3 regions of the Streptococcus sp. oral taxon 431 genome follow, and region 3 is predicted to be linked to each of the others. Evidence: predicted binding sites of a transcription regulator. Region 3 holds the regulator's gene; each other region holds the start of a gene.
The links. The regulator Rex, encoded in region 3, represses fermentation and respiration genes when NADH is low (regulators of the CRP and FNR family bind a similar motif). The targets are predictions, from matches to a motif close to TTGTGAANTANTTCACAA.
Positions count from the first base shown of each region.

Region 1: a site for Rex is predicted at 2,818-2,835, ahead of AXE83_RS05015 (formate/nitrite transporter family protein). Genes of this name have one in related genera too.
Region 2: a site for Rex is predicted at 2,659-2,676, ahead of AXE83_RS09355 (zinc-dependent alcohol dehydrogenase family protein). Genes of this name have one in related genera too.

Region 1 is NZ_CP014264.1:1,057,725-1,062,156, forward strand. It holds gene AXE83_RS04995 (QueT transporter family protein) at 1-356, shown strand, start outside; gene AXE83_RS05000 (hypothetical protein) at 468-884, shown strand; gene AXE83_RS05005 (hypothetical protein) at 951-1,598, shown strand; gene AXE83_RS05010 (formate/nitrite transporter family protein) at 1,670-2,467, shown strand; gene AXE83_RS05015 (formate/nitrite transporter family protein) at 2,857-3,654, shown strand; gene AXE83_RS05020 (DUF2130 domain-containing protein) at 3,735-4,432, shown strand, end outside.
Region 2 is NZ_CP014264.1:1,997,703-2,002,134, forward strand. It holds gene comGB (competence type IV pilus assembly protein ComGB) at 1-90, opposite strand, end outside; gene comGA (competence type IV pilus ATPase ComGA) at 11-952, opposite strand; gene AXE83_RS09350 (DUF1033 family protein) at 1,010-1,387, opposite strand; gene AXE83_RS09355 (zinc-dependent alcohol dehydrogenase family protein) at 1,525-2,583, opposite strand; gene nagA (N-acetylglucosamine-6-phosphate deacetylase) at 2,723-3,874, opposite strand; tRNA gene AXE83_RS09365 (tRNA-Leu) at 4,032-4,115, opposite strand; tRNA gene AXE83_RS09370 (tRNA-Gln) at 4,125-4,196, opposite strand; tRNA gene AXE83_RS09375 (tRNA-His) at 4,210-4,282, opposite strand; tRNA gene AXE83_RS09380 (tRNA-Trp) at 4,296-4,366, opposite strand; tRNA gene AXE83_RS09385 (tRNA-Tyr) at 4,378-4,432, opposite strand, start outside.
Region 3 is NZ_CP014264.1:1,192,935-1,197,366, forward strand. It holds gene AXE83_RS05560 (ribose-phosphate diphosphokinase) at 1-16, shown strand, start outside; gene AXE83_RS05565 (cysteine desulfurase family protein) at 32-1,147, shown strand; gene AXE83_RS05570 (DUF1831 domain-containing protein) at 1,152-1,499, shown strand; gene AXE83_RS05575 (DUF4649 family protein) at 1,509-1,724, shown strand; gene AXE83_RS05580 (redox-sensing transcriptional repressor Rex) at 1,805-2,446, shown strand; gene AXE83_RS05585 (gamma-glutamyl-gamma-aminobutyrate hydrolase family protein) at 2,462-3,151, shown strand; gene radC (RadC family protein) at 3,176-3,856, opposite strand; gene AXE83_RS05595 (O-acetylhomoserine aminocarboxypropyltransferase/cysteine synthase family protein) at 3,920-4,432, opposite strand, start outside.

The sequences.
Region 1 (4,432 bases), 140 kb from region 3:
CTAAGTACATTATCGGTGTTACTCTTGGATGTATGATTGCAAATTTCTTCAGTTTTGGAATCATCGATGTCGCAGTTGGTGGAGGCTCTACGCTTGTCTTCCTAAGTTTAGGCGTATGGTTGTTTAGCAAGTATAAAAAAGACTATCTTTTTAATGGATTGATTCGTAAAGATCATTTCTTCTTTTCAATTCTTTTTTCGATTTCAATGATCACAATTGCTGCTGAATTGAACATCGTAGCTGAAGCACCTTTCTTCTTAACTTGGTTTACAACTGCTATCGGAGAATTCGCTTCCTTGATTGTTGGTGCTATTCTTATCGGAAAAATCGGTAAACGTCTTGATTTGACTAGATAATGAAATCATATCAAGTATTCATGAAAAGGTCTGAACTCTGTTCAGTCTTTTTCTATAGCCCCAGACTCTCAACAAAAGTGGTATAATAAAGAAAAAAGGAATTATTTTAATATGTATAGTTATCGTATTTCAGTTTTTGAAGTCCTTTGGAAAAATCAGGTCATTAGATTTTTGTTAATTTTTTTAGCACTATTTTATTTCTATCTTTTTTTCCAAAGAGTTAAGACATCCTTAAAAAGTGGTGGGAGTATGTTAGATCCTTTTCATATTGCAAAGGGAAGATTATACATTCACACGATTATTCTTTTTAGAAAAAGGATTGTTCCTCTAGCTGAAATTAGACAGATTGATATTGATTACATTCGAGGGAGAAGAATGAATGGGGACAGGTATCATCTGTATTTTACAAGGAAAGATGGAAAATCTTTTACTTTTCATTTTGGGAAAAGCAAAAGAAACGAGGAGTTAGTGAAAAATCTTGCCAATGTGGCCAAGAAGTGCCATATTAAAATCTATTATTATTATTAAGAGTCGATTGCTAAAATTGAATTGTTGTCACTTGTGACAATTGTCAAAGTCAGGAGAGTAGCTAATATGCTTCAACTACAAGTAATAAGAGAAGATAATCAACTGAGAAACTTATTGATGAAAGAATGCGATATTCTATTTTATGACCAGTTGAAAGAGGTTGAATTTTCTCAGAACAATGAAGTTTATTCTCTTTCGCCCATAGCCTTTGCTAAAGACGGTAGTGGGGGAGAATATGTAATTCTTGAGGATGAGAGTATCGGCTTTATAGGGAGTGAAGGCCAAGTTGGTCGGGTAGCAGAAAGCCTTGATAACTTGCTTACTTTCTTAATTCATGCTGGTTCTATCTCAGACTTTTCTTGTCGGTTACTCTACCAAAACAAGGATTTGTTGGCAAAATTCTGTCAGGGATTTATCAACAAAGCACGACAAAATTACCAGTCAAAAGGCGAAAAGTGGGACAAAGTGAGAACTCTACTTGCACAAGAGTTGGGACTTGAATTTCAGCCAGAAAAACTGCAAGAGTTAGCCTTCAATTTTTATCAATCAGCGATAAGAACTCCACTATTTACTTGTAAATATGGTCATGGTGAGAATGAATATGTCTGCGATTCTGTTTTGTCAGATATTGTCGGCTTGTGGGTTTCAGAGCTGGTAGGGTTGACTGCAGAAGAAATTGTAGCTTTTGCTAGCACTAAATACAATCAAATGTAAAGAACAAAAATTTATTTCCACTTAAAATATTTTATGTTATAATATTAACAATTATATTTTAAGGAGTTTATATGAGTTCTTCAGAATTTATTTCAAAGATTGATTATTATTGCCATAAGAAAGAAAGTTTATTTGACCAAAGTAAGTTTAAATATGCCATTCGTTCGATGTTTGCAGGTGCTTTCTTAACCTTTAGTACAGCCGCTGGGGCCATAGGTGCTGATCTACTCAATAGCATCGTTCCAAGTGCTGGTTATTTCCTATTTCCCTTTGTATTTGCATGGGGACTTGCCTATATCGTTTTCTTGAATGCCGAGTTGGTGACGTCAAATATGATGTACTTGACAGCTGGAACATTTTTGAAGAAGATTGATTGGAAAAAAGCCTTTATCATTTTACTCTATTGTGCCTTTTTCAACTTAGTTGGCGCTCTGTTAGCAGGTTGGTGCTTTGCTAACTCATCGGCTTTTTCACACCTGACACACGACAGTTATCTTCCAAAGATTGTAGCTAAGAAGTTGGCACGACCTAGTGAGTTGGTCTTGTTGGAGGGGATTTTGGCAAATATGTTCGTAAATATTGCCATTCTATCTTCAATTTTGGTTAAGGATAGCAATGCCAAACTCTGGATTATCTTGTCAGCTATTTCTATGTTTGTTTTCTTATCTAACGAGCATATTGCAGCTAACTTTTCATCTTTTAGCATTATTAAATTCAGCATTGTTTCTGATCAAATTGCTAACTTTGATATTCCAAATATCCTACGTCATTGGAGTGTTACCTTCATTGCTAACTTGATTGGTGGAGGATTCCTAATAGGTTTACCATACGCTTATCTTAATAAAAATGAAGAGACTTATGTTGATTAGCACTTAGCTCTTACTAAATAAAATGAAAATCAATAATAGAGGAGGTCGGGACTAAAAATCCAGACCTCGATTTTTTTTCTAAAGAACTTTTTGATAAAAACGTTATTTTCTCTGTCTATAAATTCAAACAAATTATTAGTGCATGGACTTTTGCTGAAAAATAAAGAGACTCTTTTGTAAATTCATATAGAACAAAATAAAAACGTATATTAAATATATAGAGTAGAGAATTTGAAGATAAAGAGTTGAAAACATTAAAGATGCTGATACAAAGTAAATGGAAACGATTGCTAAAAGTGATCAAAATATTGTAAATAGAATTAAGAAAGCCTTCCCATAATTTCGATTTTATGTTATAATATTCACAAATAAAAGTTTTAGGAGTTTATATGGTTTCTTCAGAATTTATCTCAAAAATTGAGTTTGCTTGTAAGAAAAAGGAAAGTCTTTACAGTCAAAGTAAATTCAAGTACGCTATCCGTTCAATGTTTGCTGGTGCATTCTTAACATTTAGTACAGCAGCTGGTGCAGTTGGAGCTGACTTGATTAATAAGATTGCTCCTGGTAGTGGACGTTTCCTCTTCCCATTTGTTTTCGCTTGGGGATTGGCTTACATTGTCTTCTTGAATGCTGAGTTAGTAACATCTAACATGATGTTCTTGACAGCTGGTAGCTTTTTGAAAAAAATTAGCTGGAGAAAAACAGCTGAAATTCTTCTATATTGTACACTCTTTAATTTGATCGGTGCTCTTATAGCAGGTTGGGGATTCGCCCATTCAGCAGCTTATGCAAACCTTACCCATGATAGCTTTATTTCTGGAGTTGTGGAAATGAAGTTGGGCCGTTCAAATGAACTTATCTTGCTTGAAGCTATCTTGGCTAATGTCTTTGTAAATATCGCAATTCTTTCATTTGTTTTAGTCAAAGATGGGGGAGCTAAACTTTGGTTAGTTCTTTCAGCTATTTACATGTTTGTATTCTTAACAAATGAACACATCGCCGCAAACTTTGCATCATTTGCTATCGTGAAATTCAGTGTTGCTGCTGATTCAATCGCAAACTTCGGTATTGGAAATATTCTTCGTCACTGGGGTGTAACCTTTATTGGTAACTTTATTGGTGGTGGTCTACTGATGGGATTGCCTTACGCCTTCTTAAACAAAAACGAAGATACATATGTAGATTAAAAGTTGGATTTATTCCAACTTTTTCTTTTTGTTTATCCATGCTATAATGAATGTAGAATAGATAAATATAGAGGAATAACATGAACGAGATTAAATGTCCCAATTGTGGCGAAGTATTTACAGTCAATGAAAGTCAATATGCAGAACTGCTTTCTCAAGTTCGAACTGTAGAGTTTGACAAAGAATTACATGAGCGGATCAAGCAAGAATTGACTTTAGTAGAGCAAAAAGCTTTAAATGAACAACAGGCAAAACTGGCTCAAAAAGACCAAGAAATTGCCCAGCTTCAAAGTCAAATTAACAACTTTGATACAGAAAAAGAATTGGCAAAAAAAGAAGTAGAGCAAACTGCTAGTCAAAGCTTGCTAGAGAAAGAAAAAGAAGTCCAAGCTCTCGAAAATCAATTGGCTACCTTGCGCTTGGAGCATGAAAATCAACTACAAAAAACTCTTTCTGATCTTGAAAAAGAACGTGATCAGGTCAAAAATCAGCTCCTCTTACAAGAAAAAGAAAACGAACTTTCTCTTGCTTCTGTTAAACAAAACTACGAAGCCCAGCTTAAGGCAGCTAGTGAACAGGTTGAATTTTACAAGAATTTCAAGGCCCAACAATCAACCAAGGCAATCGGTGAAAGTTTGGAACACTATGCAGAAAGTGAGTTTAACAAGGTTCGAAGCTTTGCCTTTCCAAATGCATACTTTGAGAAGGACAATAAGGTTTCAGCACGTGGTTCTAAGGGCGATTTTATCTTCCGTGATTTTGATGAAAATGGACTAGA
Region 2 (4,432 bases), 800 kb from region 3:
TTTCTTCTGCTTACTGGTAGCTAATTTTCTCCGTTTCAGCTTGAAAGGCAGTGATATGTCCTTCTTTAAGAAGCTGGTCAATTTGTCCATTCCACTTTTCTGCCTGGTGTTCTTGGTAATCTTCGTTTGCAAAATCAATAATTCCTCCTCCTGCGATTAGTCTCTGGTAACAAACACCTTGTAAAACTACTGCCAGTTCATCTTCACTGACACCAAGTTCTAAAAGGCGCTCATAAACCCCACGAACACTCTTGGCATGGATTGTCGAGAATACCGTGGCACCTGTCAGACTAGCTCGTACAACGGCACGGGCTGTTTCGCTATCTCGAATTTCTCCAATGATTAAAAGATCTGGACGATGTCGTAGGGAAAGTTTGATCAAGTTCTCATAGCTAAGTCCGATAGCTTCATTGAGCTGTAATTGTAGCATTGCTTCTTGCTTAATCTCAACCGGATCTTCAATGGACATGACCTGTTGTCCCTTAAACAATGACTTGGCTAATTCATGCATCAAAGTAGTTTTGCCGCTTCCTACGGGGCCTGCAAAAAGATAAAGCCCGCGTTGCCTAAAGCCCTTTTCCAGTTCTATAAGGTCCTGAAACCAGAAGCGCAACTCTTGTTCTTGATCATGCAAAAGCCGGATTACTAGACTCTCATGACCACGATAATCTCCCACCGTCGATAAGCGTAATGAAGAAACCTTATCTCCATGCTGATAATCACAGGAACCAAGCTGACTACGGCGTTTTTCTCCAACGTTCATCCCCGCAATAAACTTAAAATGACTAATGACAGCCCCCAACTTTTCAAAGTCATAGGTGTTAATCAAATGTCTCTCATCTCCAACTCGCATATGTAGCTCATAAATCTTTTCTTTAGGAACAAAATAGATGTCCTGAGCTCCTTGTTTTTTGGCCAGTGTAATCAATTCTTGTGCAAGTATTTGTACCATATCTTCCTCCTCATTCTTATTATTCGAAGAAAATATAAAAAAGAAGAAACAACTTCATTAAAAAGTTGTTTCTTCTTTTTTTATGCGACAAGTACGGTGGATTTCTAAACCAGTCTGCTTTTCGTAACCAGGTCTAAATTTTTCATCTGGAATGACTTGACCATCTTCCAACAAAGCCAAGGAATGATATTGCTGAAGAAATTCATCGCATTCTTCACACCAGCGTTTATCTTCTGGATCCCAAAAAATAGTCATCAAGTCTCCTCTACTTTTGTAAAGGGGAATCTCCTTTTCTAACTCAAACCAACAAGACTTATAATATTTCAAGGCGTCATAATAGTTATCAAATTTTTTGCTCGCAATGACGTCGTCTTCCCAGCCTTCTATAAACCACCACGGTTCAAAATCTCCGTACATTTTTATAACTCGATACATAGTTTAACTTCCTTTGTACCGTATATTATAGCGAAATTTTGAGAACAATGAAAGAATTTTGCTCATTTTCACGAATTATATAACATTTTCAAAAAATCCAGCTATTCTAAAACGAATAACTGGATTTAAAAACAAGATTAACCTTCTGAAATATCGTTTTCAATGATCACTTTAATTGCATGATGATCGGCGGCCTTACTAAATACTTCATAGGCCTTTTCTATTTCACTAAGTTTGAAATAATGAGTTACCAATTTTTCAGGTTCAATTTTATGACTTTCTAAGGCTTTCAAAAGCTGAGGAGTTGTATTGGTAGAAACCAATCCAGTAGTAACATTAATGTTACGAATCCAAAGAGTGTCCAAATCAAACTGAACTGGTTTACCATGCACACCACAGTTGGCTACTGTTCCGTCTACACCGATAATCTTTTGACAGAGATCAAACGTTGCAGGAATACCAACAGCTTCTATAGCAACATCCACACCTCTACCATCTGTTAAATCATAAATTTCTTGAATTGCTTTTTCAGGGTCTGAAGAATTAATCTTATGAGTAGCACCGAAAGAAACTGCAGTATCTAAACGGTTATCGTCTAGGTCCACCATAATCAATTTAGCTGGTGAATAGAATTGTGCCGTCAAAAGAGCTGCCAATCCAACTGGCCCTGAACCAACGATAGCTACACTACAGCCGGGCTCAACTTTCCCTTTTAAGACACCAATTTCATAGCCAGTTGGCAAGATATCAGATAACATAACTAAGGCTTCATCAGACAAGTCAGATGGAGTATGATAAAGAGTATTATCAGCATGAGGCACACGTAGATATTCAGCCTGCATACCGTCAATCAAATGTCCAAAAATCCATCCACCTTCGTCTTCACAGTGAGCATAGATTCCTTTTTTACAATAGTAACACTTGCCACATGCACAAACGCAAGAAATTAAAACCTTATCACCCTTTTTGAAGTTTGAAACTCCTGCTCCAACTTCCTCTACAATACCAATTCCTTCATGCCCTAGGATAGTTCCACTCTTACAAGCAGGAACATCTCCTTTAATAATATGAAGGTCTGTACCACAAATAGTAGTCTTAACGATACGCACAATAGAATCTGTTGGCTTGCGAATAACTGGTTTGTCAACATCAACAAATGACGCAAGGCCTGGTTTAACGTAAGTATAAGCTTTCATAAGCAATCCTCCGCTTTTTTATTTGTATTATTTATATCATAATTGTAAGCCTTTTCATTTAAAAAATCAAGTGATTTGTGAAAGAAATAACAAATTTGTTTTAAAAAAGAAGAAACTAAACTAGTTTCTTCTTTAGAAATTATGCTTGATAACGTTTTTCACCATCTAGATAAGTTGCTACTAATTCCAAATCTTTATCTAGCACGATAAAGTCAGCATCGTAGCCTTCACGAATTTGTCCACAGACGTCATCGATATGAACTGATTTAGCTGGGTTCAGACTAGCCATCATGACTGCTTCATGAGGATTTGCAATTCCCCACTCAACGACATTTTTCAAACCATCTTTAAGTTTGAGAATGGAACCTGCCAAGTTACCTGTAGATTTAAGGCGAGCAGTCCCATTTGCAACTACAACTGGAAATTCACCTAACATATAATCGCCATCTTGCAAACCGCCTGCTGTCATACAGTCAGTGATAAGGGCAATATTTTCAGTTCCTTTTTGTTTAAGAAGAATTTCGCAAGCCTTAGGATCCACGTGATGACCATCACAAATCAATTCTGCATAAGTGTGTGGTAACTCATACATAGCACCAACCATACCAAGTTCGCGGTGTGTTAAACCACGCATTCCATTATAGGCATGAACCCAAACACTAGCCCCGGCATCAACAGCTTTTTTTGCTTCATCAAAGGTAGCATTAGAGTGACCAAGAGCAACAGTTACACCTTCACCAGTAATTGTACGTACAAAATCCTCAACACCATCACGTTCAGGTGCAAGAGCAATTTTATTAAGAAGACCATTAGCAGCCTTTTGCCAAGCGCGAAATTCATCCATACGTGGATCTTTCATATAGGCAGGATTTTGAGCCCCCTTAAATTCTTCGGTGAAGTAAGGTCCTTCAAAATAAATACCACGAATCTTAGCACCAGATGCTTCTTGATAGCGTGCACCAATGTTTTCAGTAACAGCCAGCAATTGTTCGTATGATGAAGTTAGTGTAGTTGGTAAGAAACTAGTAACACCTGTGCTAAGAAGGCCTTCACTCATCGTATGAAGTGTACCTTCGATATTATTATCCATAACATCGACACCACCAAAACCATGAATGTGTGTATCAACTAGACCCGGTGCAATGCTGTAACCAGAGTAGTCTAAAATTTCTGCATCATCCGAAATCTCTTCAACATGCTTACCAAACTTGCCATCAATAAGTTCCAAATAACCTCCACGACGAATACCATGTGGATAGAAAAATTGATCAGCTTTAATATACTTAGGCATAATGATAACCCCCTTAAGAAATAATCTACTATTTATTATGTCAATTACATTATAAACCTTTCAAAACAATTTGTAAATGGTATAGACCTTTTTTAGTGAAATTTTAATAAATTACTCAACAAAAAAACAAGGTTTGAAAACCTTGTCTTTATTACTATACCGGCGGCCGGGGTCGAACCGGCACGTCCTTGCGGACACTGGATTTTGAGTCCAGCGCGTCTGCCAATTCCGCCACGCCGGCAAATAGTAACTGGGGTAGCTGGATTCGAACCAACGCATGAGGGAGTCAAAGTCCCTTGCCTTACCGCTTGGCTATACCCCAATAATATAAAATAGGCGAGTGATGGGGATCGAACCCACGCATGCCAGAGCCACAATCTGGTGTGTTAACCACTTCACCACACCCGCCATAATTTTAAAACACGGGCAGTAGGAATTGAACCCACACTGAAGGTTTTGGAGACCTTAGTTCTACCTTTAAACTATGCCCGTAGTTAAGGTTATGGAAGGGGAGGGATTCGAACCCCCGAACCCGAAGGAGCGGATTTACAGTCCGCC
Region 3 (4,432 bases):
TCCACTATTTAAATAGAAATTAGGTGAGTTTTTGATTTATTTGGATAATGCTGCAACGACTCCGATGTCTTCAGTAGCTATCTCAGCAATGACTCAAGTCATGCAAGAAACTTATGGCAACCCTTCTAGTATTCATGGCCATGGGCGTCAAGCAGGTAAACTATTACGAGAAGCTCGTCAAGAACTAGCAAGTTTACTAGGAACAAAGCCACAACATATATTCTTTACCACTGGTGGTACTGAAAGCAATAATACTGCTATCATCGGCTACTGCCTTCGCCATCAAAATCGTGGGAAGCACATTATCACTACTGCGATTGAGCACCATGCTGTTCTAGAACCCATCAAATACTTGGTTGAAAATTTCGGTTTTGAAGTGACTATTTTACAGCCTGAACATCAAGAAATCACTGCAGACCAAGTCAAAAATGCACTGCGTGAAGATACCATTCTTGTTTCTACTATGTTTGCCAACAATGAAACTGGTACACTGTTACCTATTGCTGAAATTGGTGAGGTTCTAAAAAATCATCCAGCCGTCTATCATGTCGATGCAGTTCAGGCAATCGGTAAATTAGAGATACTTCCCGAAGAATTGGGAATTGATTTTCTCAGTGCTTCTGCACACAAATTTTATGGTCCAAAAGGAGTTGGTTTTCTCTATGCTGCATCTACAGATTTTGATTCCTACCTTCATGGTGGTGATCAAGAGCAGAAAAAAAGAGCAGGAACAGAAAATCTTCCTGCCATTGTAGGAATGGTAGCAGCTCTAAAGGATGATCTTGAAAACCAAGCACAAAACTTTAAAAAAGTTCAACAACTAAAAGACACCTTCTTAAAGGAAATGGCTGAGACAGACTATTACCTCAATCAAGGGAAAGATCAGCTACCTTATGTCCTTAATATTGGATTTCCAGGTCAACGAAATGATCTACTACTTCTTCGTCTGGATCTTGAAGGGATTTCTATTTCAACTGGTTCTGCTTGTACTGCAGGTGTCGTTCAGGTTAGTCATGTTCTTCAGGCTTTCTACGGAGAAGACTCTCCTCGCTTACACGAATCCGTTCGCGTCAGCATTTCACCTCAAAATACAGAGCAAGAAATGATCACTCTCGCACAAACTCTAAAAGAAATCATTGGAGGATAACTCAATGGCATTCGAAAAAACTATTAGTCTCAAAAATTGCCGTTACGATTACACACTTAGCCCAACTGTCAAAAAGTTTACTCTAAAAGATAACACTTTTTTTGAAACAAAGGTTGGTAACTATGAACTAACACGCCTTCTTGAGAAGGTTCCAAATAGTGGGGAAGGTTTCCAACTTAAGATTATTATCAACAAAGACTTAACAGGTGCAAAAATCAACATCACTGATAAATTTGGTCTGCGTTTGGTTGATATCTTTAAGTCAGAAGAAACTCATATCCACCAAGAGAAATTCTACTTCTTGATGGACAGTCTTGTTGAACGTGGTGTCTTCACTAAAAGTGAAAGATAGAAGGTCCCTATGTTTCGATTAACCTATAAGGATACCTATCAAGTCGATCGCCTTTTAGAATACGAAGATTACGAAGCACTCATGCTGTCACTTTCAGGATGTGTGACTCTTCCAGATACGACCGTCATTACTTCTCTTACCTATAAGGGAAAAGAAATCTATCAAGGTCTTCTGGGAGATCTCTATCGTTTTCTATTTCACTATGATTTTACAAAGATAAACTAAGATTTTCTTAGTTTTTTCTTGTTTTTGTTGATTTTTTCACAATCTTTCTATAAAATAGTAGTTAGAAAGGTTGTGATTTTGTGAAAGAAAAACAGTCCACTATTCCTAAAGCAACAGCAAAGAGACTTTCTCTTTATTATCGTATCTTTAAAAGATTTCATGCAGAAAAAATTGAAAGAGCCAACTCAAAACAAATTGCCGAGGCCATTGGTATTGACTCTGCTACTGTTAGACGAGATTTTTCCTACTTTGGTGAACTTGGTCGCCGTGGATTTGGCTACGATGTCAAAAAACTAATGACGTTTTTTGCTGATCTTCTAAATGATAATTCTATTACAAATGTTATGTTGGTGGGTATTGGTAATATGGGGCATGCACTCCTTCACTACCGTTTCCACGAACGAAACAAAATGAAAATCATTATGGCTTTTGATTTGGATGATCATCCTGAAGTTGGGACAAAAACTCCTGATGGAATCCCAATTTATGGAATTTCCCAAATCAAGGATAAAATAAAGAATGCAGATGTTAAAACTGCAATCTTAACAGTTCCGAGTGTCAAATCACAAGAAGTAGCTAATCTCCTTGTCGAAGCAGGTATTAAAGGAATTTTAAGCTTTTCACCCGTTCATCTCCAACTTCCAAAAGATGTGGTAGCTCAGTATGTAGATTTAACTAGTGAATTGCAAACTCTCCTCTATTTCATGAGAAAAGAGGATTAGAAAGCGAAAGCATTTATGAAAAAACCAGTTATTGGGATTACAGGAAACGAAAAAGCTCATCCTGATGATGAGCTTATGATGAGCTATGCTGCGAAAGGCTTTGTTGAAGGAGTCAAGGAAGCTGGGGGAATTCCCATTATCCTACCAATTGGTGATCAAGAAATGGCTAGTTACTACATTGACTTGATTGATAAACTCATTTTAACAGGTGGACAAAATGTCGATCCAAAGTTCTACGGTGAGCCTAAAACAATCGATAGTGATGACTACTACCTTCAACGCGATATTTTTGAGTTAGCACTCATTGAAGAAGCAATCAAACAAAAGAAACCAATTTTTTCTGTTTGTCGAGGCACTCAGCTCTTTAATGTGGCTATGGGAGGAACTCTTTATCAAGATATTGAAGACCATTGGCAGGATACTTCAGCCGAGTATACAACTCAACGTTTAGTCACCGAGCCTGATACTATTCTTCGAGAAATCTATGGAGAAATCTCCCATATCAACTCTTTCCACCATCAGAGTATTAAGGACCTAGCTCCAAATCTCAAGGTTGTAGCTCATGATCCTAAAGATGGAATTATCGAGGCTGTTACAACAACGGATGGTTTTCCTTACCTCGGTGTTCAATGGCATCCAGAATTTCTCTTTGAAAATCGCCCCAAAGATAAAACACTTTTCGACTATGTCGTCAATGAATTGTAAAAACCTGTATCATATACAGGTTTTTTACACCAGATCCGTCTTCTCACGGTAACTAAAATAATCGGAATGTGAGACGATAAGATGATCCAATAAGACCAACCCCATTAATTCGCAGGCTTCTTTAACAAGCTTCGTAACATGGTCATCATTTCTACTCGGCATGACAGCACCAGATGGATGATTATGAACCAGAATCACAGATGTTGCCATATGCTTCAAAGCATAGTGGAGAATTTCCCTTGGTTCAGCAATACTTCTAGTAGCTGAGCCGATAAAAATGGTTTGCTGATGAATGATTTGATTTTGAGTATTCAGATAGAGCGCCACCAGGTGCTCTTGTTTTTTATCTCCCAGTTCAGCTTGCATCTTTTTAGCCAGTCTTTGACTACTGAGGATACTCTCTGCCTCAATGGTTTCTTGTTTATGAATACGATGGCCCAATTCAATCATGGCTTGCAATTCAATAGCTTTTACTCTACCTATACCTGATAAACTCTGTAGTTCTTGCAAGGTCATTTTTTTCAAATCAGTTAAGCAATTTAATTGATTCAATACTTTTTGAGCGATTTCAAAAACAGTAGATTGACGAGTTCCTGTTCTAAGTAAAATAGCTAGTAATTCCTGATTACTCAAACTCTCTACTCCTTCTGTCACCAGCCGTTCTCGTGGTAAGAGCGAATCTTGTTGAAAAGAAATACTATACATAAAAATCCTCCTCACTTAATTATTCGTGAGAAGGATGGTAAACCAGATAAAATTTATCTATTTTTAAATATTTTCAAGAGCAAGACGCAAATCTTCAATCAAATCATCAACATTTTCAAGACCAATTGATAGACGGATTTGATTTTTAGTTACCCCTGCTGCTTCTAGATCTGAATCAGACAACTGGGCATGAGTTGTAGTTGCTGGATGAACGACTAATGATTTTGCATCTGCTACGTTGGCAAGGTTTGAAAAGATTTCTAAGCTATCAATCACCTTACGCGCTTCTGCTTCTCCACCCTTAACGTGGAAGGTAAAGATAGAACCTACACCTTTTGGTAGGTATTTTTCAGCCAAGGCATGGTAAGGGCTATCAGCTAATTTTGGATAGTTAACTTTTTCAACCTTTGGATGCTTCACAAGGAAATCAACGATTTTTTCAGCGTTTTGAACATGGCGTTCTACACGGAGAGAAAGTGTTTCAAGACCTTGCAAGAGCAAGAATGAGTTAAATGGTGAAAGGGCAGCTCCCATATCGCGAAGCAATTGAACACGAGCAGCAACGATAAAAGCTGC